DNA from 3 places in the Mesorhizobium sp. M8A.F.Ca.ET.165.01.1.1 genome. Region 1 is predicted to be linked to each of the others. Evidence: predicted binding sites of a transcription regulator. Region 1 holds the regulator's gene; each other region holds the start of a gene.
The links. The regulator PhoB, encoded in region 1, activates phosphate uptake and scavenging genes when phosphate is short. The targets are predictions, from matches to a motif close to TGTCATNNANCTGTCAT.

Region 1 (9,761 bases):
TCCATGGTGTTCCCGGGCTCAACAATCTGTTTGCCGGCCCGCCCTATGGTATCGGCCTGCTCACCTCGGCGATGATCCTCGCCATCATGATCCTGCCTTTCATCACCTCGATCACCAAGGACGTGTTCGACACGGTGCCGTCGGTGCTGAAAGAGTCGGCCTACGGCATCGGTTGCACGACCTGGGAAGTGACGCGGCGCGTGGTCATTCCCTATACCCGGATCGGTATCATGGGCGGCGTCATGCTCGCCCTTGGCCGTGCGCTCGGCGAAACGATGGCCGTCACTTTCGTCATCGGCAACGCGCACCGCATCTCGACTTCGCTGTTCGCGCCCGCCACGACGATCTCGGCGACCATCGCCAACGAATTCACCGAAGCCGTTGGCGATCTCTACACCTCCTCGCTGGTGGCGCTCGGCCTGATCCTGTTCGTCATCACCTTCCTCATCCTTGCCATCGCACGCTACATGCTGATGCGCATCGACGCCCATACGGGAGCCTGACCGATGTCCACAGCCGCATCGCTTCACCAAAGCCGCAAGCGCAGGAATGGCGTGATGATGACGCTGTGCGTCGTCGCCGCCGGCATTGGCCTCGCCTGGCTGGCGCTTATCCTCGGCGCGCTGCTCTACAAGGGCCTGTCCGGCGTCTCGCTGGCCGTGTTCACCGAAATGACGCCTCCGCCCGGCGACGCCGGCGGCCTGCTCAATGCCATCTACGGCAGCGTGGTGATGACGATCATCGCCGTGATCGTCGGCACGCCGATCGGCGTGCTCGCCGGTACCTACATGGCCGAATACGGCCGCTTCTCCAAGCTCACCACCATCGTGCGCTTCATCAACGATATCCTGTTGTCGGCGCCATCGATCATCATCGGCCTGTTCGTCTACGAGCTGATGGTGCGGCCGATGGGACATTTCTCCGCCATTGCCGGCGCCGTTGCGCTGGCCATCCTGGTCATTCCGGTCGTGGTGCGCACCACCGAGGACATGCTCAACCTGGTGCCGAACGCGCTGCGTGAAGCCGGCACCGCGATCGGCGCGCCGCGCTGGGTGGTCATCAAATCTGTCGCTTACCGCGCCGCGCTCTCCGGCATCGTCACCGGCATATTGCTCGCCATCGCCCGCATCTCCGGCGAGACGGCGCCGCTGCTCTTCACCGCGCTCAACAACCAGTTCTGGTCGAGCAATCTCAACGCGCCGATGGCCAGCCTGCCTGTCACCATCTTCCAGTTCGCTCTCAGCCCCTATGAGGAATGGCAGCAACTGGCATGGACCGGCGCACTCATAATCACCCTGACGGTTCTCGGCCTGAGCATTTTCGCCCGCAGCCTTACCGGACGCAGAGAGGACAGATGAAACCGATGTTGTCCACCGAGTTGAACACGCCCGAAGTGGCCGTGGATAAGGCCAAGATCGAGGTCAAGAACCTCAACTTCTACTACGGCCAGTCGAAGGCGTTGAAGGATATCAGCCTGTCGCTGCCCGAGCGCAGCGTCACCGCCTTCATCGGCCCGTCGGGCTGCGGGAAGTCGACGCTGCTGCGCGTCTTCAACCGCATCTACGAGCTCTACCCGAAGCAGAGCGCCGACGGCCAGGTGCTGCTCGACGGCCAGAACATCCTCGACCGCTCGCAGGATCTCAATCTCCTGCGCACCAAGATCGGCATGGTGTTCCAGAAGCCGACGCCGTTCCCGATGTCGATCTACGAGAACATCGCTTTCGGCGTCCGTCTCTACGAGAAGATCAGCAAGTCCGAGATGGACGGCCGTGTCGAACAGGCGCTGAAGCGCGCGGCATTGTGGACCGAGGTCAAGGACAAGCTCAACGCCAGCGGCCTCAGCCTGTCGGGCGGCCAGCAGCAGCGTCTTTGCATCGCCCGCACCGTGGCGGTGAAGCCGGAAGTCATCCTGCTCGACGAACCAGCCTCGGCGCTCGATCCGCTGTCGACCGCCAAGATCGAGGAACTGATCGACGAGCTGCAGGCCGACTATACGATCGTCATCGTCACCCACAACATGCAGCAGGCGGCGCGCGTGTCGCGCCAGACGGCGTTCATGTATCTGGGCGAACTGGTCGAATTCGACAAGACCGAGAAGATCTTCACGTCGCCTCGCGAGAAGCGCACGCAGGACTACATCACCGGCCGCTTCGGCTGATATCACGCATACGAGGACCAGGATCATGGCCGAACACACAGTCGCAGCCTTCGATGAGGATCTCGGACAGATCAGCAGGCTGATCAGCGACATGGGCGATCTCGCCGGCACGATGGTCGGCGGCGCCACCAAGGCTCTGCTGAATTCCGACAACGCGCTGGCACAGCGCGTCGTCTCCGACGACGCCATCATGGATGCGCGCCAGCGCGAACTCGACGACCGCGCCATCACCCTGATCGCCAAGCGCCAGCCGATGGCCGACGATCTGCGTCATGTCGTCGGCTCGATCCGCATGGCGGGCGACCTCGAGCGCATCGGCGACCTTGCCAAGAACATCGCCAAGCGTGTCGGTTCCGTCGGTCTCACCGCGACGCCGCGCGACCTGTCGCACTCGATCGACTCCATGGCGCAGCTGGTGCTGATCCAGGTGCAGGGCGTGGTCGAGGAATATGCGGCCGGCGATGCCGCCGCCCTCGCCAAGCTCAGGAATGACGACGAACGCATCGACGTCAAATACACCTCGGTGTTCCGCGAACTGCTGACCTACATGATGGAGGATCCGCGCAACATCACGGCTTGCACGCATCTCTTGTTCTGCGCCAAGAATCTCGAGCGCATCGGCGACCATGTGACCAACATCGCCGAGAATGCGTATTATGTGCTGACCGGAACGCAACTGCCCGCCAATCGTCCGAAGCAGGACGAGACGGCGATGTCGGCGCCGGCGGCTTGACGATAGGATGATCTGCCAATGATCGCGCCACGCATCATGGTGGTGGAGGACGAGGAGCCGCTCGGCGTGCTCCTCCGCTACAATCTGGAATCGGAAGGCTACCAGGTCGAGGTGGTGACGCGCGGCGACGAAGCCGAGATCCGCCTCCAGGAGAATGTGCCCGACCTCCTGGTGCTCGACTGGATGGTGCCGGCTGTTTCCGGCATCGAACTCTGTCGGCGCCTGCGAATGCGGCCCGAGACCGAGAGGTTGCCGATCATCATGCTCACGGCGCGCGGTGAGGAGAGCGACCGCGTGCGTGGCCTTTCGACCGGCGCCGACGACTATCTGGTCAAGCCGTTCTCGACGCCGGAATTCATGGCCCGGGTCAAGGCGCTGCTGCGTCGCGCCAAGCCGGAAGTGCTGTCCAGCGTGCTCAAGGTCGGCGACATCGTGCTCGACCGTGAATCGCACCGGGTCTATCGCAAGAAGAGCGAAATCCGGCTCGGACCGACCGAGTTCCGGCTGCTCGAATTCATGATGCGCCATCCCGGCCGGGTGTTCTCGCGCAGCCAGTTGCTCGACAATGTCTGGGGCGAGACGATCTATATCGACGAGCGCACGGTGGACGTGCATGTCGGTCGCCTGCGCAAGGCGGTCAACAATGGCCGCATGCCCGACGTCATCCGCACCATCCGCGGCGCGGGCTACGCGATCAGGGAAGACTAGGTCGAGGGCGGCTACGCCCCTGACTTCGTCATCCACGAGCGGAGCAAGGAGCGAAGCGACGCGGCGCAGACCCGAGGATCCATGCCGGGACCTCGACGCGTCGCCGCAGTGCAGAATTCTGCGCCGTTGCACTCTACGATCGAGGTCACGGCATGGATCCCAGGGTCTCCGCGACGCCGCTTCGCGGCTGCTCCGCCCAGGGATGACGACCTTGAGGGCGCTCGGCCAACCTCCAGCATTGGTGGTGATTCACCGGAGCGTTCGCTCAGGCCACGCTCTTCCCAGCACTGCCTCTCGCCTGCACGCCCGGCGCGAAAATCTCCTGGTCGACGAAGGTCAAGGCGCGCATGGCGCAGCCTTCGCGAATCAGCGGCAGTTCGTTCGGCTCGGTGTCGAAGGAAATCGATTCCGAATGCTGGCCGCCGGCGGTCTGGGCGATGGCCTCGCGCAAGGCCGGCTCGATCAGATCGAAGGCGGCGGCACTGACACCGACCATGGCGACCGGCGCCGGGTCGATCAGCGCGAACAGGCTGCCCAGCCCATAGCCCAGCGCCTCGCCCGCCTTGCGATAGGCTTCGCGCTCCGGTCCGTCTTTCTCCCTTGCCGTCGCGGCGAGTGTCCGCATCTGCGCGTCGCTGACATCGGCGACCGGTTCGGCGTCCTCGCCAAGCTGCCTGGCATTACGCCAGATGGCATAGTTGCCGGCATAGGCCTCGACGCAGCCGCGCCGCCCGCAACGGCAGAGCGCGCCGCCCGGGCGATGGATCATGTGGCCGAATTCGCCGCCCGATGAATGGGTGCCGGTGAACAGTTCGCCCTTGAGCACCAGGCCCATGCCGATGCCGTGCGAGAGCAGGATGGCGATGAAGTCGTCGCGGTAGCGTTGAGGGTCGCGCCAGCGCAACGCCACCGCCATCATGTTGCAGTCGTTCTCCATGGTGGCGGGGATGCCGAATTCGGCTTCGAGTATGTCGGCGAAGGCAATGTCCGTCTGCGGCGTGATCGGCGACCACAGCATGGCACGCGCCTCGGTGTCGGTGATGCCCTGGATCGCCAGCGCGATGCGGGCAACACTGCGGACATCGAGATCGGGGTCCTCGATGCGGCGGCGCACTATTGCCGTGCATTCGCCGATCAGAGCCTCGCGCGACATGGTCAGCGTGTCCAGCCGGCGCTGTTCCTCGGCGACCACCTGGCCGGCATAATCGATGACGGCGACGGATAGGAAATTCAGCGACAGCACCACGGTCATCACAGCCGCGGCCTCGGGGTTGAGGCCGAGGCCAACCTGCGGCCGGCCGCGTTTGAGTGAGCCGGCCTCGTTCGGCTTGCCTTCGGTCAGGATACCTTCGCCGATCAGGTCGGCGGATATCGCCGATATGGTCGAGTGGCTGAGGCCAGTGGTGGCGGCGATCTCGGTGCGCGAGGGCTGACCATCCCGGCGCACGGCTGCAATCACCATTGCGCGGTTGCGCCGGCGCAGATCGTCGTGGCGGATTCCCACCGACATGCTTTCCCTCCCGGTTGCCGCGGTTCTTGATCCCCCTCGAATACCTCCGGCAACAGGGTCAAACACTGGCAGAAGCGGCCGGTGCTGTCATTTATTTATTGCGAGGCTCGAAAAAAAATTTCCGGCACCTCAAAATCCATCAGAATCGATGTTGACAGTGTTCCGGTGATGGACCAGTGTTTTTTCGAGGCTCGAAAAAATAGAGCCTTTGTGCCGGCCTTCGGGCCAGTTTGGTCGCGCCATACGCGGCGCAGGGAGGATATCATGAAGAGATTCACAGCCGCCATCCTGGCGGGTGTCGCCATGTCGCTGACACTGGTGTCGGTCGCGCAGGCGAAGGACAAGGTCATCGGCGTTTCCTGGTCCAACTTCCAGGAAGAGCGCTGGAAGACCGACGAGGCCGCCATGAAGAAGGCGATCGAGGCCGCGGGCGACAAGTACATTTCCGCCGATGCGCAGTCCAATCCCGGCAAGCAGCTGACCGATGTCGAGAGCCTGATTTCGCAGGGCGCCAATTCGCTGATCATCCTGGCGCAGGATGCCTCGGCCATCGGTCCGGCGGTGCAGAAAGCGCTCGACGAGGGCATTCCGGTCGTCGGCTATGACCGCCTGATCGAAAACAAGGACGTCTTCTACCTGACCTTCGACAACAAGGAAGTCGGCCGCATGCAGGCCCGCGAAGTGTTCAAGGTGAAGCCTGAAGGCAACTACGTCTTCATCAAGGGCTCGGGTGCCGACCCGAATGCCGACTTCCTGTTCTCGGGCTCGATGGAAGTGCTGAAGGAAGCCATCGACTCGGGCAAGATCAAGAATGTCGGCGAGGCCTATACGGACGGCTGGCTGCCCGCCAACGCCCAGAAGAACATGGAGCAGTTCCTCACCGCCAATGACAACAAGGTCGACGCGGTGGTCGCGGCCAATGACGGCACCGCCGGCGGCGTCGTCGCGGCGCTGACGGCGCAGGGGCTCGCCGGCACCGTGCCGGTCTCTGGCCAGGACGGCGACCACGCCGCGCTCAACCGCATCGCGCTCGGCACCCAGACCGTGTCGGTGTGGAAGGACGCCCGTGAACTCGGCAAGAACGCCGCCGAGATCGCCTCGCAGCTCGCCGACGGCAAGAAGATGACCGACATCGCCGGCGTGAAGGACTTCACGACGCCTGGCGGCAACACCGTCAAGTCGCTGTTCCTGACCCCGGTCGCCATCACCAAGGATAATCTCAACCTCGTCATCGACGCCGGCTGGATCAAGAAGGACGAAGTCTGCGCGGGCGTCGCCGCCGGCAGCGTTGCGGCCTGCAACTGAGTTTGACCGCTTGAAGAAATGAAGGCGCCGCGGCCCAAAGCCGCGGCGTTTTCTCAAAAAGATTTGTGTTTCCGCATCACGCGGATAGCTTCTAGGCTGGCTTCGGCATCCGCGTAGACGGCCAGCCGGTTGGAGGAAATCATGACCGATACGACGTCCAACCCGCAGGCCGATACCGCGCGCGCCTCGGAACTCGGCGGGGTCGCCCGGTTCCTGAAGGCGACCGAGATCGACACCCGCATGCTCGGCATGATCGGCGCCCTGCTGCTGATCTGGGTCGCGCTGCATGTGATTTCGAGCCTGCGTCTCGGCGTCAATCCGCTCGATTTCGACAGCCGCACGTTTCTCACGCCGCGCAATCTGTGGAACCTGTCGGTGCAGACGTCCGCGGTCGCCATCATGGCTTGTGGCATGGTGCTGGTCATCGTCATGCGCAACATCGACCTGTCCGTCGGTTCCGCCGAGGGCCTGATCGGCATGGTCATGGGTTTTGCGCAGGTGCATTTCCTGGTTCGGTTCGTGGGGCTTGAACTCGGCAACCCATGGATCTGGGTCCTGGCTCTGGTCATCGGCCTGGCGCTCGGCCTTTTGATCGGCGCCTTCCAGGGCTTCGTCATTGCCTATCTCGAAGTGCCGGCCTTCATCGTCACGCTGGGCGGCCTGCTGGTCTGGCGCGGCGCCGCCTGGTGGGTCACGTCAGGCCAGACGGTGGCACCGCTCGACGCCACCTTCCAGCTGATGGGCGGCGGCCCGGCCGGATCGATCGGCGCCACCTGGAGCTGGGTCGTGGGCATCGTCGCCTGCCTGGCCGTCGTGTTCGCGCTGTTCAACGGGCGCGTGCAGCGCAAGCGCTTCCGCTTCCCGCTGCGGCCGGTCTGGGCCGAGACGCTGCTCGGCGCCGTCACCTGCGCCGTCATCATGGGCGCGGTCTGGCTGGCCAACTCCTATCCATGGCCGATCGGCATCGTGAACCGCTACGCGGCCGCCAACAACATCACCGTACCCGAGGGCGGCCTGTTCATCGCCCACGGCATCGCGATACCGGTGCTGATGGCGGTCGCCGTCGGCCTGGTCATGACCTTCATCACCAACCGCACCCGTTTCGGCCGTTATGTCTTTGCCATAGGCGGCAATCCGGAAGCGGCCAATCTCGCCGGCATCAACACGCGCTGGATCACCATGAAGGTGTTCATGATCATGGGCGTGCTGGCCACGATCGCAGCCGCCATTTCGTCGGCCCGGCAGAACTCCTCCACCAATGTGCTTGGCACATTGGACGAGCTGCTCGTCATTGCCGCGGCCGTCATCGGCGGCACGTCGCTTGCCGGCGGCTCGGGAACGATCATCGGCGCCATGCTCGGCGCATTGCTGATGCAGTCGCTGCAGTCGGGCATGGTGCTGCTCGGCGTCGACTCGCCGCTGCAGAGCATCGTCGTCGGCGCCGTGCTGGTCATCGCGGTGTGGCTCGATACCGTCTATCGCAAGCGGGTTTAGGGATACGATCATGGCTGACAAAACCGCTCCCGCAACTGCCCCCGCAACCGCCCCCATGGGCACGCCGCTGGTCGACATGCGCAACATCTCGATCGCCTTCGGCGGCATCCGTGCCGTCGACGACGCGTCGATCGACCTTTTCCCGGGCGAGGTCGTAGCGCTGCTCGGCCACAACGGCGCCGGCAAGTCGACGCTGATCAAGATCCTGTCCGGTGCCTACAAGCGCGATGCCGGCCAGATCTTCGTCAATGGCGAGGAGGCAGCGATCTCCAACCCGCGCGACGCCAAGAAATACGGCATCGAGACGATCTACCAGACGCTGGCGCTGGCCGACAATGTCGATGCCGCCGCCAATCTGTTCCTCGGCCGCGAGCTGATGACCGCCTGGGGCACGCTCGACGACGTCGCCATGGAGGCCGAGGCGCGCAAGGTGATGGGGCGGCTCAATCCCCGCTTCCAGCGCTTCAAGGAGCCGGTGATCAAACTGTCAGGCGGACAGCGGCAGTCGGTGGCGATCGCACGCGCCATCCTGTTCAACGCCCGCATCCTGATCATGGACGAGCCGACGGCGGCACTCGGCCCCCAGGAAACGGCACAGGTCGGCGAACTGGTCAGGCAGCTCAAGTCCGACGGCATCGGCATTTTCCTGATCAGCCACGACATCCACGACGTGTTCGAGCTCGCCGACCGGGTTTGCGTGATGAAGAACGGCCAGGTGGTCGGCACGGCACGCACCACGGACGTCACCCAGGACGAAGTGCTGGGCATGATCATCCTGGGCAAATGTCCTCCAGGTGCCATACCGGGGCCGGGGGCGCTGAGGATCGCCGCCTGAGGCCGGCCGCAGGCCGGCCGGGCCGCTCGGGCACGCCCCGTTGCCGTTCACGTGATATGCCAGTGATCACGATGGCTTGGCCTGACCATTGTGTTGGCCCGGCGACTTGCCCATAAAGGTCCTGTTTTGCTCATGGACCGCATCATCCGTTGAAGAAGCTTTTTCCAATCGTCGCGTTCATAGCCGTTGCATTGATCAGCATGACCATGGCGGGGTTCGCTTATTTCGCGACGCAGGGGGCCGCCCGCATTAAGTTCGAAGGGGCGGCCGATGACGCCCTCAACCGGATCGAGAGCCGCATCGACCTGCATCTGTCGCTGTTGCGCTCGACACAGGCCCTGTTCGATGCGCGCAACGGCGATATTTCCCAGAGCGAGTTCAAGGCCTTCTTCAAGGCGCTGGATATCGACAGCAATTTTGCCGGCCTGCGCGGCATCGGCTTCCTGCGGCTGGTCAAGACGGGCGACGAAGCCGCAGTGGAGCGCGACATCCTCCACGATTTCGGCGCCAGCCATCCGGTCTATCCGGATACGACGCAGCCCTGGCGCACGCCGATAGCCCTTTTCGAGCCGCTGGATCCGTCCAACCAGGCCAGCATCGGCTATGACATGTTCAGCGAGCCGGTGCGGCGCGTGGCGATCGAAAAGGCGATGGCCGACGACCAGCAGCATGCAAGCGGGCTGGTGCAGCTCGGCCAGGGCACGGGCGTCGCGCAGACCTTCACCGGGTTCCTGGTCTTCGTGCGGCTCAATGTAGAAACGGCGCCGGAGGTCATCAACGCATCGCGATCCTCGACCGCCGGCTTTCTCTATGCCGCCTTCCGGGCCCGGGACCTGTTCCAGATCGCGCTGAGCCGTGCGCCGCTGCTGCCGGTCAACACAGAGATTTACGACGGAGCGGTGAACGGCGACAATCTGTTGTTCCGCTCGGAGACGCCACCGGTTTCATCCCTGGGAGACCGGCTGCTGGTCACCCGCAAGATGACCGTGGCGGGGCGCCCTTGGACCGTTTTGTTCAG
Region 2 (9,761 bases), on a different contig from region 1:
TGCCGGAGCTCGGCGCCCAGGCTGAAACCGACGTCAACGGCCAGATCTCGATCCTCGAAAACGCCGTCGCCAGCAACCCGGCCGCCGTCGTCATCTCGCCGACCGAGTTCAAGGCGCTCGGCAAGCCGATCGACGAGGCGGCCTCCAAGGTCAAGGTCATCGGCATCGACTCTGGCGCCGACTCCAAGGCCTTCACCTCCTTCCTGACCACCGACAACGTGCAGGGCGGCCGCGTCGCCGCTGACGGTCTCGCCGCCGCCATCGGTGCCGCCAATGGGGGCAAGGTCGAAGGCAAGGTCGCGCTGATCACGGCGCTTCCCGGCGCTGGTTCGCTCGAGCAGCGCAAGCAAGGCTTCATCGAACAGATCAAGGCCAAGTATCCGGGCCTCGAGCTTATCGCCGACAAATACGCCGACGGTCAGGCCACCACCGGCCTCAACATCGCCACCGACCTGATCACCGCTAATCCCGACCTCAAGGGCATCTTTGCCTCCAATCTGATCATGGCGCAGGGCGTCGGCCAGGCGATCGCCGAGAACAACCTTGCCGGCAAGGTCGGGCTGATCGGCTTCGACAGCGACGAGAAGCTGATCAAGTTCTTGAATGATGGCGTCATCTCCGGCCTCGTCGTCCAGGACCCGTACCGGATGGGCTATGACGGCATCAAGACCGCACTCGCCGCGTCGAAGGGCGAGAAGGTCGAGGCGAATGTCGACACCGGCGCGAACCTCGTTACCAAGGCCAATATGAAGGATCCCAAGATCGACGCGCTGCTCAACCCGAAGCTCAAATAAGCAGCGTCGCGACAATCGTTTCCGGGGCGGCGTCGCCCCGGAAACATCCATCGGACGATTTGGAAATTCGCCTGCGTGCTTTAGGCTCCGCCTTCAAGATGCGTGTTCAAGACGCATCGCTGCGTACCCAACGATTGAGACCAATCTGGGAGGATTGTTATGACGTCGACGGCGCAGGAACTGCACCCGGCACCTACGCTGCAGCCGGGCAGGACGATCCTCGAACTCAACGGCCTCGAAAAGCGCTACCCCGGCACCCATGCGCTGAAGCCGGTGCACCTTGCCTTCAAAGCGGGCGAGATCCACGCCATTGTCGGCGAGAACGGCGCCGGCAAATCGACCCTCATAAAACTTCTGACCGGCGTCATGCCGCGTACCTCCGGCGAGGTCATCTGGGAGGGCAAGCCGGCGGCTTTGGCCACCCCGCACGAGGCGATGGCGCTGGGCATTAACGCCGTCCACCAGGAGGTGGTGCTGTGCCGCCATCTCACCGTCGCCGCCAACATGTTCTTAGGCGAGGAGGAGTCCCGCTTCGGCCTCCTGCAACAGCGCGCCATGGTCAAAGACGCGCAGAGGATCATCAACGGCCTCGGCTTCGACCTACCGGCGCATGTCATGCTCGGTGACCTCACCATCGGCCAGCAGCAGCTGATCGCGGCCGCCCGCGCCACCGTGCGCGGCACCAAGTTCCTGATCTTCGACGAGCCGACCGCCTACCTGACCCGCAAGGAGGCCGACCAGCTCTTCACCTTGATCCGCCGGCTGAAGTCGGAGGGCGTGACGATCATCTATATCAGCCATCGCATGGAGGAAGTGTTCGAGCTCGCCGATCGTGTTTCGGTGCTGCGCGACGGCACGCTGGTCGGCACCAGGAACATCAGCGAGACCAATGACGCCGAACTCGTCAAGCTGATGATCAACCGCTCGATCGAACAAATCTACCACAAGGATCATTTCACTCCGGGTGCCGCGATCGTCGAGGCCAGGAACCTCTCGGGCAAGGGCTTCGAAAACGTGTCGATGACAGTCCGTGCCGGCGAGATCGTCGGGCTCTACGGCCTGATCGGCGCCGGACGCAGCGAATTCGTCACCACGCTCTACGGCCGGCACAAGAAGTCGGCCGGCCAGGTCCTGTGGGAAGGCAAGGATGTCCAGATCAACTCCGAGCATGACGCGATCAAGCTCGGCATGGCGCTGGCGCCGGAAAGCCGCCGCGACCAGGGCCTTTGTCTCAACCTGCCGGTTGGCCTCAACCTCAATTTGCCGATCTACAAGCGCATCTCCCGCAACCTGTTGATCTCGAGCGCGAAAGAGAAGGCCGAGGCCGACCGCCAAATCGCCGGCCTCAGGATCAAGACCCCGACGCGCCATGCGTTGGCTTCCAGCCTTTCGGGCGGCAATCAGCAGAAGATCGTCATCGGCAAATGGCTGGCCCATGGCGCCAAGCTGTTCATCTTCGACGAGCCGACGGTTGGCGTCGATGTCGGCACCAAGGCCGAAATCTACCGCCTGTTCAGCGCGCTCTTGTCAAAGGGCGCCGGCATCATCCTGATCTCATCCTATTTGCCGGAAGTCTATGAACTGGCCGACACGCTGCACGTGTTCCGCCGCGGCAAGCTGGTGGCCACGCACGGCTTCCACACCGCCGATCACGAGGACATCCTCACACAGGCGCTCGCCGAGAAACAAGAAAAGTTGGGAGGAAAGACATGAGCACCGAGGCGATCCCTGCCGAAAAACCGAAGCGCAATTACAACGCCCTGTTCGGACTGACGCTGCTGGCGCTGCTGGTGCTGCTGTGGGTCATCCTGTCGTTATCCACATCGAGCTTCGCGTCGGCCAACAACATCTCGAATCTGCTGCGCCAGGGTTCGATGATCGCCATTTTGGCTGTCGGCCAGACCTTCGTCATCATCACCGGCGGCATCGATCTGTCCGTGGGCGCGGTGGTTGGCTTCGCAACCGTCATCGCCGCGATGTTGATCAACGCCGGCGTCCCGGTCTTCCTCGCCATCCTGCTCACCTTGCTGGTCGGCGTCGCCATCGGCCTCTTCCATGGTTTTGGCATCGTCAAGATGGGCCTGCCGCCTTTCATCATCACGCTGGCGACCCTGACGTCGCTGCGCGGCATTGGCCTCTTGATGACCAACGGCAATTCGATTTCGATCAACAATGATGCTTTCCAGGAATTCTCGCGCAACTCCTTCCTCGGCGTCCCTAATCTGTTCTGGATGGTCCTGCTGGTCGGCATACCCGCCTATGTCTTCCTGCATCACAGCCGCTGGGGCCGGTATCTGTTCTCGGTTGGGTCGAACGCCGAGGCCTCGCGCCTGTCCGGCGTTAACGTCCAGCGCACCATCTTCATGGCCTACACGCTGTCGGGTCTGTGCGCGGCGTTCGTCGGCGTGCTCTTGGCTTCGCGCATCGGCATCGGCAACCCGACCCAGGCCGAAGGGTGGGAACTGCAGGCGATCGCCTCGTCGGTGATCGGCGGCACCTCACTGTTCGGCGCGGTCGGCTCGGTGCACGGGCCACTGCTCGGCGCCTTCATCCTGGCGACCATCAACAACGGCGCCAACCTGCTCAACGTCAACGCCTTCTGGCAGCGTGTCATCACCGGCGTGCTGATCATCGTCATCGTCTATTTCGATGGCCTGCGCCGCCGCGGCGGCAAGTAGTCAACGAACCGAAAATCGAACTCCGGCCCAGTATCAAAACGGGCCGGAGTTTTCGTAAACCCAAATTGGACCGAACCATGAAAGCCGTCGTCTGCCGCTCGCCCGGCGAACTCATTCTGGAAGACCGTCCCGCTCCCGGCTCGCCGCCTCCCGGCTGGGCACTGGTGGCGGTCAGCCATGTCGGCATCTGCGGCACCGACTATCACATCTTCGAGGGCAAGCACCCGTTCCTCGCCTACCCCCGCATCATGGGCCACGAAGTGTCTGGCACCGTCGTCGAAGTCGGCGAAGGAGCCGGTCTTGCGGTCGGCGAACCGGTGATCATCAACCCCTATCTCTCCTGCGGCAAATGCATCGCCTGCCGCCACGGCAAGCCCAATTGCTGTGTGCGCATCGAAGTGCTCGGCGTGCATCGCGATGGCGCCATGTGCGAACAGATCCTGGTGCCGACGCAGAACCTCTATCCCACCAACGGCCTGTCGCTCGCCGACGCCGCCGCCGTCGAATTCCTGGCCATCGGCGCCCATGCCGTGCGCCGCGCGCGTTCCGAGCCCGGTGCACGCACGCTGGTCATCGGCGCCGGTCCGATCGGCCTCGGCACCGCCATCTTCGCCCGCATCGCCAGGCTCGACGTCAGCTTGCTCGACATGAGCAGCGAAAGGCTGGGCTTCGCGTCAAGCGAGCTCGGCTTCTCAGTCCTTGACGGCTCACAAGCGCCGGTTGCCGATCTGGTGCGCGACGCGACTGGTGGCGAAGGCTTCGACGTGGTCTTCGACGCCACCGGCAACACCTCCTCGGTGCAATCGGCCTTCGCCCATGTCGCGCATGGCGGCACGCTTGTGCTGGTCAGCGTCGTCAAGGACGACATCGTCTTTTCCGATCCCGAGTTCCACAAGCGCGAGATGACGCTGGTCGGCAGCCGCAATGCGCTGCGCGCCGATTTCGATCATGTCGCCGCCTCGATCCGCAATGGCGCCGTGCCGCTGGCCAAGCTCGTCACCCACCGGACCACGCTGACCGATACGCCAGGGGATCTCGCACGCTGGGTCCATGAAAAGTCGGGCCTGATCAAGGCCGTGATCGAGATCGGATAGCCGGGGCGTTACAGCGCCGACAGCTTCAGCTCCACCCGCTCGGCCGGAAAACGTGACTCCGAAAACTGGATCGGCTGGCCGTCGGGCGTGACGTTGACCGCCACCGTGACCAGCACGATGGCGCCCGGCTGCAGATCGAGATCGGCAAGATCCGCGGCGTCGGCATGGCGCGCCGAGAGCACGGTCGATTGCCTGAGATAATCGTCGATGCCGAAACGCGCGAGCGACGCGGTGATCGAACCGGTCTGCGCCATCGCCTCGTCGATGCCGGCAAAGCGTCTGGCATCGAACCAGCTGGCAGCACGCGACACGGACCGTCCGTCGGCCTCGCCGCGTGTTTCCAGCCGCATCACGTCAGCGCCCCTGGCAAGGCCAAGACCCTCGGCGACACGCTGGCTGGCCGGCTCGATCGATGAAGAGAGCAGCACGATGTGTCGTTCCGACGTCTGTCCCTGCAGGCCCGCCGAGAAACGCGTACGCGCGCCGATCGGATAGGACAGCCGCTTGCGCGACAAGACGAACGTGCCGCGCCCTTGCTCGGCCCGCAGCACGCCCTCCTGCACGAGGGCCGATATGGCGCTGCGTACTGTGTGACGGTTGACGCCGTAGCGCTCGGCCAGCGCGACTTCGGGCGGCAGCGCGGCATTTTCGGCGAAATCGCCAATGGCAATCGCTTGCAGGATCCTGTCGGCGATCTGGCGCCATAGTGAAACACCGCTGCGCCGCTCGATGCTGTCGGCCGCTTGCTGCCCGATCATGTTTTGCCCCCGCCTGTCACGCACCCGTCATGGACTCGCGTTAGGGAATATGTATAATTTGTATAGTTGTCTATATCAATAGACAAATCTGGCGAAGAGGAAAGCTGCCGATGCGAGGACAGGAAGCCCGCGACCAGGCCGAGCGCAAAGCCGCCATGGCGACGCTGGCGCAATCCAGCGGCGACGACATCGTCCGGCTCTGGAACGAGGCCGGCCTGCCTTCGCAAGCCGAGCTGCTGCGCGGTCCCGAGACCGGCCTGGTCACGCTGCGTGGCCGCATCGGCGGCGGCGGCGCGCCCTTCAATGTCGGCGAAGCGACCGTTACCCGCGCCACGGTCCGGCTGCCGTCCGGACAGGTCGGTCATTGCTACGCGCTTGGCCGCGACAAGCAGAAGGCGAAGCTGGCGGCCATCGCCGACGCGCTCTGGCAGGACCCTGCCCGCCGCGCCGAGGTCGAGACCAGGCTCATTGCGCCCTTACGCTCGGCTCTGACCGTTGCCCACGAAAAACGCCGTGCCGAGACGGCGGCGACGAAAGTGGATTTCTTCACCATGGTTCGCGGAGAAGATTGATGGATATCGCGGCACAATCGATCGAGGGCGGTTTCGCCGATCCGGTCTTCAACGCACAGACCGTGTTTCGGGCAGTCATGGACGCCATGGCGCGGCCGGGCAGCGTCCAGCCCTTGCCGGGCCTGGCCCGCCCGCCGGCGCCGCTTTCGGCAACATCAGGCGCCATTGCACTGGCGCTCTGCGACAACGACACGCCGCTCTGGCTCGACCCGGCCCTGCACGCCTCCGCGGCGATCGGCTCCTGGCTTGGTTTCCACACCGGTGCGCCGCTTGCCAACACCCCGGCCGACGCGCATTTCGCGTTTGTTGCCACACCGGCCGAGATGATGGCGCTCGACGGTTTCTCACAAGGCACGCAGGACTATCCCGATCGATCGACAACGCTGATCCTGCAGGTCGGCGATCTCACTTCAGGAACCCCGCTGTTGCTCGAAGGCCCCGGCATCGAAACCAGCGCCACGATCGCGCCGGCACAAATGCCGCGCCATTTCGTCGAGCAGTGGAAGCAAAACAACAAGCGCTTTCCGCGCGGCGTCGACATCGTCCTCGCCACATCGCAAGGCGTAGCCTGCCTGCCGCGCACGACGCGCATCAAGACGATGGAGGCTTGAAGATGTATGTCGCGGTAAAAGGTGGCGAAGCCGCCATTGCCAACGCCCACGGCCTGCTTGCCGACCGCCGGCGCGGTGACCGCTCGGTGCCCGCGCTCCGCCTCGACCAGATCGTCGAGCAGCTGGCGCTGGGTGTCGACCGGGTGATGAGCGAAGGCTCGCTCTATGACCGTGAACTCGCCGCACTCGCCATCGTCCAGGCGCGCGGCGACATGATCGAAGCGATTTTCCTGGTGCGTGCCTACCGCACCACGTTGCCGCGCTTCGGTTACACCAGACCGATCGACACCAGCGCGATGCTGGTCGAACGGCGCGTCTCGGCGACTTACAAGGACCTGCCTGGCGGCCAGCTGCTTGGCCCGACCTTCGACTACACGCACCGCCTGCTCGACCCCGAGCTTGCCACCGGCGCCGATGTCGCCGAGCCCTTGCAGCGCGCCCGCGAAGCCGAGCCCATGCCGCGTGTCTCGGCCATCCTCGCCCGTGAAGGCCTGATCGAGCCCGATGGCAAGATGCCGCAGGATCACATCCCCGGCGACATCACCCGCGAGCCGCTGGAATTCCCGATGGCGCGCGACATCCGCCTGCAGGCGCTGTCACGCGGCGACGAGGGTTTCCTGCTGGCGCTCGGCTATTCCACGCAGCGCGGCTACGCCCGCAACCATCCCTTTGTCGGCGAGATCCGCATAGGCGAGGTCGAGTTGGAGCTTGACGTTCCCGAACTGCCCTTCGCGGTGCCGCTCGGCACGGTGCGGGTCACCGAATGCCAGATGGTCAACCAGTTCAAGGGCTCGGCCAAGGCGCCGCCGCAATTCACGCGCGGCTACGGTCTCGTCTTCGGCCAGAGCGAGCGCAAGGCAATGGCCATGGCGCTCTGCGACCGGGCGCTACGCGCCTCCGAGTTGGGCGAGGACGTCGTCGCCGCCGCGCAGGACGAGGAGTTCGTCATTTCGCATTCCGACAATGTCCAGGCGACCGGCTTTGTCGAGCATTTGAAACTGCCGCACTATGTCGACTTCCAGGCCGAACTCGACCTCGTGCGCCGCATGCGCGCCGAGTATGAGGCCCGCGAAAATCCAGCGAAGGCGGAAGAAACGAAGGAGGCAGCGGAATGACTGCGCAACCGACCGACATCGCCACCTACAACTTCGCCTATCTCGACGAACAGACCAAGCGGATGATCCGCCGCGCGATCCTCAAGGGCATCGCCATTCCTGGCTACCAGGTGCCGTTCGCCTCGCGCGAAATGCCGATGCCCTACGGTTGGGGCACCGGCGGCGTCCAGGTCACCGCCTCGATCATCGGCCCCGACGACGTGCTGAAGGTCATCGACCAGGGCGCCGACGACACCACCAATGCTGTGTCGATCCGCGCCTTCTTCAAGAAGGTCGCCAATGTCACTGTCACCACCGATACCGCCACCGCCAGCATCATCCAGACCCGCCACCGCATCCCCGAGCATCCGCTGACCGCCGGCCAGGTGCTGGTCTACCAGGTACCCATTCCCGAGCCGCTGCGCTTCCTCGAGCCGCGCGAGACCGAAACGCGCAAGATGCATGCGCTGGAGGAGTATGGCCTCATGCATGTGAAGCTCTATGAGGACATCGCCAAGCACGGCCGCATCGCCACCACCTATGCCTATCCGGTCAAGGTCGAGGGCCGTTATGTCATGGACCCCTCGCCGACGCCGAAGTTCGACAATCCCAAAATGCACCGCTCGCCGGCCTTGCAGCTGTTCGGCGCCGGCCGCGAAAAGCGCATCTACGCGGTGCCTCCCTTCACCGATGTGGTGAGCCTCGACTTCGAGGACCATCCGTTTGAGGTGCAGACTTTCGACCAGCCCTGTGCGCTCTGTGCGGCCGAGAACGTCTATCTCGACGAGGTCATCCTCGACGACCATGGCGGCCACATGTTCGTCTGCTCCGACACCGACCACTGCGAGAAGAGGCGCGAAGAGGGCCATCGCGGCCACCTTGCCCCCGAGACCCATCTGGCGCCAGCAAACATGGAGCCGGCCCAATGACCGACGAACCGCTGTTGCGCGTCTCGGCGCTCTCCAAATTCTACGGCTCGCGCGTTGGCTGCGACAACGTCTCCTTCGACCTGTGGCCCAGCGAAGTCCTGGCTGTCGTCGGCGAGTCCGGTTCCGGCAAGACCACGCTGCTCAACTGCCTGTCGACGCGGCTGCTGCCTTCCTCCGGCACCGCCAGCTACCGCATGCGTGACGGCCAGTTCCGCGAACTCTACCGCATGAGCGAGGCCGAGCGCCGCTTCCTGATGCGCACCGACTGGGGCTTTGTCCATCAGAACCCCGCCGATGGCCTGCGCATGACGGTTTCGGCCGGCGCCAATGTCGGCGAGCGTCTGATGGCGGTCGGAGACCGCCATTACGGCAAGATCCGCGCCACTGCGGTCGACTGGCTGTCGCGCGTCGAGATCGAGGAAGACCGCATCGACGACGAACCCCGCGCCTTTTCCGGCGGCATGCGCCAGCGCCTGCAGATCGCCCGCAATCTCGTCACCGGGCCACGGCTGGTGTTCATGGACGAGCCGACCGGCGGCCTCGATGTTTCCGTGCAGGCCCGCCTGCTTGATCTCCTGCGCGGTCTGGTCACCGACCTTGGTCTTGCCGCGATCGTCGTCACCCACGACCTTGCCGTGGCGCGGCTTCTGTCACAGCGCATGATGGTGATGAAGGACGGCCGCGTGGTCGAAAGCGGCCTCACCGACCGTGTGCTCGACGATCCGCGCGCGCCCTACACGCAATTGCTCGTTTCCTCGATACTTCAGGTGTGACGATGGCACCAGGTCACCCCCATCTGCCAAGCGCATTTTGCAACGTTGGAGATTGGCGAAACCGCCCGACACGGCCCCTTCACCCCGTCACTATACGGGGAGAAGTGCCCGGCAGGGCGATGAGGGGCGACGCTGACGTGGCGGGAACGCGCGCTGTGGACGCTTATGCTGTCCCGTTAGCCTCGCCCTGCCCAAAGCAACTTCTCAACCGGACCTCGGCGCTGCCCCTCATTGTCCTGCCGGACATTTCTCCCCGTATAGTGACGGGGAGAAAGAGCCGTATCCTCCCGCCGACCTACGACAATTGGAGAACCTTCTGATGCCGACTCCTCTCGTTGTCTCCGACGTCGCCAAGAGCTTCACCATGCATCTGCGCGACGGCATCAAACTGCCTGTCGTCTCCGGCGTCTCCTTCTCCATCAAGGCGGGAGAATGCACCGTGCTCGGCGGCCCCTCCG
Region 3 (9,761 bases), on a different contig from region 1:
ACAGGCGGCCGCCGGGCTCGTTCCTTAGCGCGTGCGCCAGGCCTTCGGTAAAGGTCTTCACGCCAGCCTTGGAAACATTGTAGGCGAGGTTGCCGGGCGGCGTGGTGATGCCTTGCTTGGAGCCGGTGTTGACGATCAGGCCCGGCTTGGCCGCCGCCAGCATGCGCGGCGCGAAGGCTTCGACGCCATGCACGACGCCCCAGAAATTGATGTCGAGCAGCCGCTTCCAGCCATCGCGGTTTTCCCAGGGCTTTCCAGGATTGTCGCCGACGCCGGCATTGTTCATCAGCAGCGAGACCTCGCCAAAGGCGCCGAATGCCCGGTCGGCGAGGCGATCGACCTCATCGGCCTTCGAAACGTCCGATGCAACCGCAAGCACGGCGTCGTCGCCGGCGATGGCGGCAACGGCCCGCGAGGCATCGTCGAGGCGCGGACCAGCGATGTCGGCGAGCACGATCTTCATGCCCATCAACGCCAGCCGTTTGGCCGCCGCGAGGCCAATGCCGCTGGCGGCGCCGGTGATGACGGCGGTATTGCCTCGGCCAAGCGCTGGCAGGGCAGTCTGGATCTCGGCGTCGGGGATCATCGGCGGTGGTTTCCTTTTTTCGAATGGCGCCGAACTTAGCGCCGGAACGGGCTTGTGCAAGCCTTTGTGGGGGCTCGTCGGGTTGACCAGTCCGGTCGTGGCTGCGCATGCTGTGACGCCAAAAGGGAGATTTCCGATTGACGGATTGGGTTGCAATTCTGAAGGAGCAGACCGCCACCGGCGACCAGATGGGACGCGAGGTGCCACAGATGTTGGCCAACCCTGATATCAGCGAAGCTCAGGTGAAAACCTTGTTCTCCGCACTGGAAAAGCAAGCCGAGTTCGTCGAGAAACTGCGCATGGCGCTGGAGAAGTTCGGCCATGATTTCTCGATCATCAAGGCGGCGGAGCGGCTGGAAGAGCGCTACGCCGACCTTGCCGCTTCCGTGGCGGAGAAGCTGAAAGCGATGCGCGGTTAAGCAAGTCCAGGAAAGTGTGAGGTGGTTTTCCCTCAGGAATTGCGCCGGACAAAGAAGCTATTTTTCCAATACCCGTGCAAAGCGGGTGTCCGGCACCAGCCAAACCAGGGCGACGGCAACATAGAGCGCCACGCCGATCCACCGGTCGAGGAAGGTCAGCCCAACGGCCGCTACGTAGACGGCAAGCGAAATCCTTCCCTTGCGGTCGCGACCGATGGCCTTGGCGAATCCGGTATCCGGCCCATGCAGCCGATGCAGTGCAATCACCAGCATGCTGTAGGCGGTCGCACACATTACAAGGTCGAAACCGTAGACCGCGACCGGCACCGTGGCGAAATGGTTCTCGCCCATGAAGGCGGTCGTCACCGGCATTAGGGATAACCAGAACAGCAGATGCAGGTTCGCCCACAGCACGTGGCCGTCGACACGCTGCACGGTGTGGAACATGTTGTGCAGATTGTTCCAGTAGATGCCGACATTGATGAAGGAGAGCACGTAGCACAGGAAGATCGGCCACTGCGGCAGCAGGGCCGAAAAATCCTCGCCCTCCGGTACCTTCAGGTCCAGCACCATGATGGTGATGATGATCGCCACCACACCGTCGGTGAATGCCTCGACCCTGCCTTTGCCCATGATCACTGCCTCGGTCCGCGACGAATTGCCGAAAGATAGTAAATCGTTAGCGGATGTTGGCGCGCCGATAAACGGCGCACGAAAAAATCCTCAACTATATCAGGGGAAACCATACGCCCGGACCGGTGATCGTGGTGGTTGGCGTTGGCCACTTGTTGACTTTTCTTGGCGCTGCCTCTCCCCTTGCGATGCAGTCCCGGCCGAAGCAGTCGAACGGCCGGCGACCGAATGGAGGGACTGATGAAACTTCGATTTCTGCTTGCGATAGCGACCATTCTGGCCGCCGTCTTGGGGACGTCCGCCGCCGCCTTCGCCTACGGCGCCCATACCACGACCAGCCTCAACGTGCGCACCGGGCCTGGCGCGGGATACGCCAAGGTCGGGACGCTGCCGGCCGGCTTCAGGGTCGACGTGACCGGCTGCCAGCCTGGCTGGTGCAGGATCCATGGCGGCGGTGTCAGCGGCTGGGCCAGTTCCGGCTATCTCTCGCGGACCCATGTCGTGCATCCGCCGGTCATCATCGTGCGCCCGCCGCATCGGCCGCCGCACTGGCACCATCGGCCTCATCACCGTCCTCCGCACCACCGCCCGCCGCACAAGCCGCGTCCCGGCAAATGCAAGATTGCGCCCGGCTTTCCCTGCAAGTAGGCCCGGTTTCCTGCAAATAGACCGCTTGCATCCAATACGGCACGAAGGGATGCCGTGACCGATCGGGGCCGCTGGCCCCGATCAGCGTTTTTGGCAATGGGCCTGGTGGGGCAAGGCCCACCGTGGTGTCAGGAGCGTGGCCGTTCACCGGAACGCCTGTCGTAAGGGCGCGTTAACGTCGCGATCCCTGAAACTGGTGACGAGGTTGGCCATGGCCTTTCGCGATTTGGCGCAGACCCAGAACGAGGCCAGCGGCGACGTCCTCGCGATCCGGGCTGTCGCGGCGATGATCGCGGTGCTGTTTGCCGGCAGCACGGTGCTGACGCCGCTCTATATCATCTACAAGCAGCAATTCGGCTTTTCGCAGATCACTCTGACGCTGATCTACGCGGTCTATGTCGTCGGCAATCTCGGCGCCTTGCTGGTGTTCGGTGGCGTGTCGGACGTGGTCGGACGCCGGCCAGCAGCGCTGGCGGCGATGATCGTGGCCATTGTCAGCGCGCTTATCTTCCTGTTCGCCGGAAATGTCGTGTCGCTCGACGTGGCACGCATCCTGAGCGGGCTTGGTATCGGCATCGGCGCGGGGACCGGGACCGCCTGGATTGCCGAGCTTCTGCCGGCCGCCGACAAATCACGTGCCAGCATCATCACCACCAGCACCAACTTCCTCGGTCTCGGTTTCGGGTCGCTGATATCGGGACTGTTGGCTCAATACGAGCCCTGGCCGCTGCGCCTGGTCTTCATCGTCTATCTCATGGCACTCGCGGTGGTGGCGGTCCTGGTCTGGCGCACTCGTGAGACCGTGGCGAAGCCGGGTGGCCTGGGGCGGATTTCGATGCGGCCGCACCTCTCCGTGCCTGAGAAGATACGCACGCGCTTCGTCGCGCCGGCGGTGACCGGTTTCGGCGCGATGGCGTTGGTCGGCTTCTATGCCGCGTTGGCGCCGAGCATCCTGGCGCAGCAGCTGCACGAGGCAAACCATGCCGTTGCCGGCGCTCTGTTCTTTGAACTGGCGATCGTCGCGGCGGCCAGCATCGTGGCGCTGATGCGTGTGCAGAGCAGCAAGGCCATGCTGGCCGCCCTGGCCTTGATGATCCCAAGCGTGCTGCTGGTGGTGGCGGCGCAGATGCTGGCCTCGATGGCACTGATGATCGTGGCGACGGCCTGCTGCGGTGTCGTGGCCGCACTTGGCTACCGAGGTGGCCTGCAGGTGGTGAACGAGATCGCGCCGCAGGATCGCCGTGCCGAAGTGGTGTCCAGCTTCTTCGTCTGCTGCTTTGTCGGCAACGCCCTGCCTGTCATCGGCATCGGCGTCGTGTCGACCTATGCCAGCCCTGTCGCGGCGAGCCTGGCCTTCGCGGTCATGATCATCGTCTTCGCGCTGGTGGCGCTTGCCTTCGGGCTCAGACAAAAACGCTGAGACAGCCGTCAACTGGCCGGCAGCCGTGCTTCACCCGTGCGGCGTTTCAGGCGTCATGTTCGCGCGCTGGCGCGGCATGCCAAGGCCGGTGTCGGGCGGTTCGCCGGCAGCCGGCCTGTTCTCGATCATGTGCAAGCTGCGCCAGCCGCCGAAGCGGTAGTAGGCCGCGGCCAGGACCAGCGAGGCGATCGAACCGGCCGGGAAACTCCACCACAGTGCTTCCTCGCCGATCACGCCGCGCATGTAATAGGCGAATCCGGTGCGCACGATGAGCACCGAGATCACCAGGATGATCAGCGGCGGCATCACGGCCCCCGTGGCGCGCACCGTGGCGAACAGCACGATGGTGATGCCGAACAGGATGAACGACCAGGACGCGACGGTGTTGATGTGGGCGGCGATATCGATGGCGGCGCTGTCACTGCTCAGGAACAGGCCCAGGATCGAGCGGTCGAAGACCCATAGCAGCGCGACGAGGGCGCCGGTCAGGACGAGGTTGAAGCCGACACCGGAGGCGGCAACGCGGCCGATCCGGTCCCAGCGGCCCGCGCCGACATTCTGCGCCGCCATGGAAGAGACCGCGGCGCCGATGGCGAGTGCCGGCATCTGGATGTAGGTCCAGAGCTGCGCGGCGATGCCGTAGGCGGCGGCGACCTGCGAACCATAGGAGTTGACGATGCCCATCACCGTCAGCGCCGCCGCCGAGATGACGATCATCTGCAAGCCCATCGGCACGCCCTTGAAGACGACGATGCGCAGCAATGCCGGATCCGGGCGCAGCAGAGCGAGATTGGCGCCGGCCAGCCGCAACGGATGCTTGCGCGCATAGAGCACGACGAGGATGGCGATGACGCTCACGGTCTGGCCGATCAGCGTCGAGGTGGCGGAACCCGCGATGCCGAGTTCGGGAAACGGGCCGATGCCGCGGATGAGCAGGGGATTGAGCACGATGTCGAGCACCACCGCCAGCGCCATGAAGATGAAGGGCGTGCGGGAATCTCCGGCACCGCGCAGCACGGTCATGACGAAGGACAGAAGGTTCATCATCGGCACGGCGACGAAGATGATGCGCAGGTAGGAGCGCGCCAGCGGCAAGGCGTCGGCCGGCGTGCCAAGCGCGCCCAGGATGGCATCGACCCAGATCCAGCCGAAGACCGCGAACACCACCGAAACGAGGAAAAAGAAAGTGGCGCTGGTGCCGACGATGCGGCGCGCCTCGGGCAGGTCGCGAGCGCCGACCGACTGCGCCACCAGGATGGTGGCCGCCATGCCGATGCCGAACACCGTGCCGAGGATCAGGAACAGAACGAGGTTGGCGTTGGAGGTCGCGGTCAGCGCCGATTCGCCGAGGAATCGGCCCACCCAGACGGCATTGACCGAGCCGTTCAGCGATTGCAGCACATTGGAGCCGAGCACCGGCAGGGCGAACAGCAGCAGCGTGCGCGGGATCGGGCCGCTGGTCAGGTCGCCGGTGCGCCGACGCGCGGGCATTTTTTCGTCCATAACTAAGGCCTATCTCTAGTCCGGTGCGCGATGATCGCAGATTCAACCTGACAGGTCGATGTAGGCGGACGGTCCAAGGCGCTCGCGCCATGATGGGACATCATCGACCTCGACAGCCGGGTCAACGGAGCCCGCCCAGGTCTTCGTGCGGCCCAACCTGTCGGCCGCCGGCAAGATCATGGCCGTGTCGAGCAGGACGGCCAAGCCGATCGATGCGGGCGTGCCGAAGGACGCCGCGTTCTTGAAGTAACTGCCTTCACGACCTGCTCAGGCGGACGCGCCAGGCGCGCCCGCTTGTGCGGTGATCGTTACTTCTTGCCGAGACCCGGCAGCGTCACCCGATAGACCAGGAACATGGTGTCGACATCGGCGCCGTCATCGGCCTTGTAGGGGGCGCCGACCTGGAAGCCGTCCTGGGCGAGGAAGTCATTGTCGTTGCCGACGAACAGGAAATAGTCGTCGGGCAGCTTCGGATCGAGGACGCTGGCGACCGACATCGCTTCCCACTTTTCCGAGAGCTCATTGTGGTCCTTCGCCCCACCATTGTGCAGGCCGAAGCGGCCAAGCTCAGCGGCGTCGTTGATGTCGATGAACGGTGTTAGCTTGGCCGGCGTCACCGACGGGTCGAGCACGCCCTTGGGCGCGACCGGCTTGTCGGCGGCATCGAAAGGCCCGCCGGCGATGTCGGTCGCGCCGGACAGGTCGACGATGTTGATCTGGCGGTAGAGTGACGCGTCACCCTTCTTCAGGCCCTGGCCGTTGCCGCTGTCGCGCGCCAGCATCAGGAAGGACGTGTCCGAAAGCGCCACGATCTCGCTTTGCGCGGCGACCTTGGTCTTGCCCTTGGCATCCTTGAACACCGGCAGCGGCACGACATATTCATGCGCGAGCTTCAGATGGGCGAGGTCGGAGGCATCATAGACCAGCGCCCGGGTATTCTGCCGTGTCGAGGGCGAATCGCCGCCATCCTGCCTCGGAGCCGACTGCAGCACGGCGATCAGGAACTTGCCGTCCGGCGTCATCGCCATGCCTTCGAGGCCCTGGTTGTTCTGGCGCCCGGTTTCGGGATCCTTCGGATCAGGATCGGCGGCGCCAGGGCCGGGATTGTCGGAGGAGAAGTTCGGCGCGCCCTTGCGCATCGGCACGAGGGCCGCCGGCGGCTGGGTCGCCGACATCAGGCGGCCTTGCGCGGAGAACCTGTAGATGTTGGGGCCGTACTCGTCGGAGATGAACATCGAACCGTCGGGCAGCCGCACGATAGCCTCAGTGTCGAGGGCGAGCTTGCCGTTGGTGGCGACGGGCAGCATCGGCATGTCGCCGGCGGCCGGGCGCACATCCGACAGCGGATCGAGGCCGGTGGCATCGGCGCCCTTGTCGTCGGTGAGAAGCATGGTTTCGGCAAGCGTCGCCTTGACGCCCGTCTGCTCCTGGCCGGCGGCGGGAGCAGCGCCCGGCGCGAGAGGCGTGAACTCGATGCCGATGGTGTTGAGGCGCGGCCGGTAGTCGGTGGTGCCGGCGACATTGTAGCCACGGTCGGGCAGGAGCCAGAGCGATCCCTTGTAGGTGCCCGCATCATGTGTCCAGCCGGATGTGTCGATCGCCATGCCGGAGCCCGAGCCGAAGGTCTCGCCGAACTTGCCGCGCTGGTCGGCCGGGATGCGACCGACGCCGACCAGGCCCTTGTTGATGTAGGCCACGCCGTCGGCAAGCGCCGGGGTGAGAGCGGTGAAAAAGGCCAGGGCGACGCCGAGCGAGGCGGTTCGGGACAGATGTTTCATGGACAATCCTCTTTGTGACGAAGCATGCCGGAGCGGCCGAAGGACAAACGGAAAGAGGTGCCGCATCGATGATGCCGCGCGCGCCTCCCCGAAAGCGATCTAAGGCGTCAACATGATGCTTGCGTGACAGCGCGCCATGCCGACCAGCAGCGGTCTCCAAGTGCCGATGAAACGCTGGACGGCATGAGATTGCTGATGGCCCATCTGCCGCATTCAACGTACTAGACACTTATGTACAGTGCATATAGAGTGCTGGCTCTGACAGACCGGGAGGAAGTCTTGAAGTCGCACTACCGCGCAGTTGTCATTGGGGGTGGCGTGGTGGGCGCCTCGGTGCTCTACCACCTGACGCGGTTCGGCTGGAGCGATGTGGCGCTGATCGAGCGCGCCGAACTGACCGCCGGCTCGACCTGGCACGCGGCGGCCGGTTTCCATGCGCTCAACGCCGATCCCAATGTCGCTGCGCTGCAGGACTACACCATCAACCTCTACCGCGAGATCGAGGCCGAATCCGGCTGGGATATCGGGCTGCACATGACCGGCGGCGTCAACATCGCCAGTGATCCGGCGCGCTGGGAGTGGCTGAAATCGGCCTGGGCGGTGTTCCAGTCGGTCGGCATCGAGACGGCCCGGCTGGTTACGCCCGACGAGATCAAGGCGATCTGCCCGATCGTCGACGTCACCGGCGTGCTCGGCGGCCTTCATGACTCCAACGAAGGCCATCTCGATCCATACGGCACGACGCACGCCTATGCCGGCGCCGCCAAGAAGCGTGGCGCCGATGTCATCCTGCGCAACCGCGTGGTCGAGCTGAAGGCGCGCGCCGACGGCCAGTGGGATGTCGTCACCGAGCAGGGCACCATCGTTGCCGAGCATGTCGTCAACGCCGGCGGGTTATGGGCCAAGCAGCTCGGCCGCATGGCTGGCGTCGACCTGCCGGTGACACCGATGGAGCACCATTATTTCGTCACCGAGGACATTCCCGAGATCGCGGCGCTGGACAGCGAAATCGGCCTCGCCGTCGATCTCGACGGCTTCTCCTACCTGCGCCAGGAGCGCAAGGGCGTGCTGCTCGGTGTTTACGAGCAGAACCCGAAGCACTGGAACATGGACGGCGCGCCGTGGGACTATGGCATCGAGCTGATCCCGGAAGACATCGACCGCATCAGCCCGGAACTCGCCAAGACGCATGAACGCTTTCCCTGCCTGGCGACGGCCGGCATCCGCAAATGGGTCAACGGCGCCTTCACCTTCACCCCCGACGGCAATCCGATCGTCGGTCCGGTGCGCGGCTTGAAAAATTACTGGGTCGCCTGCGGCGTCATGGCCGGCTTCAGCCAGGGCGGCGGCGTCGGCAAGTCGCTGGCCGAGTGGATGATTTACGGCGAGCCGCAGGCCGACATCTTCGGCATGGACATCGCCCGCTACGGCGCCTTCGCCGCCAACCGCGAATATCTCAGGCAGACGACACGCCAGTTCTATTCACGCCGCTTCGTCATGACCTTTCCCAATGAGCGATTGCCGGCGGGCCGGCCTTTGAAGCGCCCGGGCGCCTATGACGGCATGGCTGCTGCCGGCTGCGAATGGACGGCCTCCTGGGGGCTGGAAATCCCGGCCTATTTCGCGCCGATGGGTTTTTGCGAGAACACGACGCTCAAGCGCTCCAACGCCTTCGACATCGTCGGCGACGAAGCGCTGCAGGTGCGCCGTGCCGCCGGCCTCATCGATATCTCGGCCTATTCGCGCTACGCGATTTCAGGGCCGGGCGCCGAGGCGTGGCTCGACCGGCTGCTCGCCTGCCGGCTGCCGAAAGCCGGCCAGGCGCGGCTGGCGCCCATGCTCGGGCCGGACGGGCGGTTGAAGGGCGATCTGACCGTCATCAACTGGGGCGGCGGCGACTATTGGCTGACGGGCTCCTATTATCTCCGGGAGTTCCACCTGCGCTGGTTCGAGAGACAGGCGCGAGAGGGCGTCACGGTCACCGACATTTCGGATGCCATGAGCGGCTTCCTGCTGACCGGACCGAATGCGCGCAAGATCCTGGAACGAACGACGCATCAGGACGTGTCGGGCAAGGCGCTGCCGTTCATGGCCTGCGGCGCGTTCGATGTCGGCATGGTGCACACGCGGGTTGCCCGTCTCTCCATCGCCGGCGAACTCGGCTTCGAGATCAGCTGCCCCATGACCATGCACGCCACATTGCGCGAAACGCTGCTTGCCGCCGGCGAGGACCTCGGCCTGGCCGAGATCGGCTATTACGCGCTCAATGCGCTCAGGCTGGAGAAGAGCTTCGGCATCTGGTCGCGCGAATTCACGCAGGGCTACACGCCCGGCCAGACCGGGCTCGATCGTTTCATCGCCTTCGACAAGGGCGATTTCGTCGGCCGCGACGCGGCGCTGAAGGAACGAGACGCCGGCGCCGCGCAGCGGATCGTGACGCTGGAGATCGACGCCGTCGATGCCGATGCCAGCGGCTTCGAGCCGGTCTGGCATGGCGGCCGGCGCGTCGGCTTCGTCACCTCGGGCGGATTCGGCTACACGATCGGCAAGAGCGTCGCGCTGGCGTTGGTGGACGACGATTTCGCCGGGGAGGGGACGGCGCTTTCGGTACACATTGTCGGCGTCGAACGGCCTGCGCGCGTCATCTCTGCCTCGCCCTATGATCCCCAGGGCAAGGCGATGCGGCAATGAGGAGGAACTTCCGATGATCGATGAGGCGGCACGAGACAGCAGGCGCGAACGCCGGCGCGGACGCACCGGCGAGGCGGGCAGCG

Region 2: phnF (phosphonate metabolism transcriptional regulator PhnF) is a predicted target of PhoB. The motif match lies at 5,339-5,355, and genes of this name have one in related genera.
Region 3: EN808_RS32970 (esterase-like activity of phytase family protein) is a predicted target of PhoB. The motif match lies at 7,100-7,116, and genes of this name have one in related genera.

The regions. Positions count from the first base shown of each region.
Region 1 covers NZ_SRTH01000012.1:171,522-181,282, forward strand. Annotated here, with positions in the region: gene pstC (phosphate ABC transporter permease subunit PstC) at 1-503, shown strand, start outside; gene pstA (phosphate ABC transporter permease PstA) at 507-1,358, shown strand; gene pstB (phosphate ABC transporter ATP-binding protein PstB) at 1,355-2,158, shown strand; gene phoU (phosphate signaling complex protein PhoU) at 2,184-2,891, shown strand; gene phoB (phosphate regulon transcriptional regulator PhoB) at 2,910-3,599, shown strand; gene EN808_RS26490 (ROK family protein) at 3,865-5,109, opposite strand; gene xylF (D-xylose ABC transporter substrate-binding protein) at 5,374-6,414, shown strand; gene EN808_RS26500 (sugar ABC transporter permease) at 6,556-7,908, shown strand; gene EN808_RS26505 (ATP-binding cassette domain-containing protein) at 7,919-8,743, shown strand; gene EN808_RS26510 (CHASE domain-containing protein) at 8,893-9,761, shown strand, end outside.
Region 2 covers NZ_SRTH01000001.1:224,240-234,000, reverse strand. Annotated here, with positions in the region: gene EN808_RS01185 (ABC transporter substrate-binding protein) at 1-794, shown strand, start outside; gene EN808_RS01180 (sugar ABC transporter ATP-binding protein) at 954-2,507, shown strand; gene EN808_RS01175 (ABC transporter permease) at 2,504-3,472, shown strand; gene EN808_RS01170 (zinc-binding alcohol dehydrogenase family protein) at 3,550-4,566, shown strand; gene phnF (phosphonate metabolism transcriptional regulator PhnF) at 4,575-5,324, opposite strand; gene phnG (phosphonate C-P lyase system protein PhnG) at 5,435-5,896, shown strand; gene phnH (phosphonate C-P lyase system protein PhnH) at 5,896-6,507, shown strand; gene EN808_RS01150 (carbon-phosphorus lyase complex subunit PhnI) at 6,510-7,622, shown strand; gene EN808_RS01145 (alpha-D-ribose 1-methylphosphonate 5-phosphate C-P-lyase PhnJ) at 7,619-8,530, shown strand; gene phnK (phosphonate C-P lyase system protein PhnK) at 8,527-9,303, shown strand; gene phnL (phosphonate C-P lyase system protein PhnL) at 9,623-9,761, shown strand, end outside.
Region 3 covers NZ_SRTH01000024.1:47,101-56,861, forward strand. Annotated here, with positions in the region: gene EN808_RS32935 (SDR family NAD(P)-dependent oxidoreductase) at 1-586, opposite strand, end outside; gene EN808_RS32940 (hypothetical protein) at 724-1,005, shown strand; gene EN808_RS32945 (TMEM175 family protein) at 1,063-1,638, opposite strand; gene EN808_RS32950 (SH3 domain-containing protein) at 1,879-2,286, shown strand; gene EN808_RS32955 (MFS transporter) at 2,498-3,706, shown strand; gene EN808_RS32960 (MATE family efflux transporter) at 3,737-5,197, opposite strand; gene EN808_RS32970 (esterase-like activity of phytase family protein) at 5,518-6,987, opposite strand; gene EN808_RS32975 (FAD-dependent oxidoreductase) at 7,267-9,678, shown strand; gene EN808_RS32980 (trimethylamine methyltransferase family protein) at 9,692-9,761, shown strand, end outside.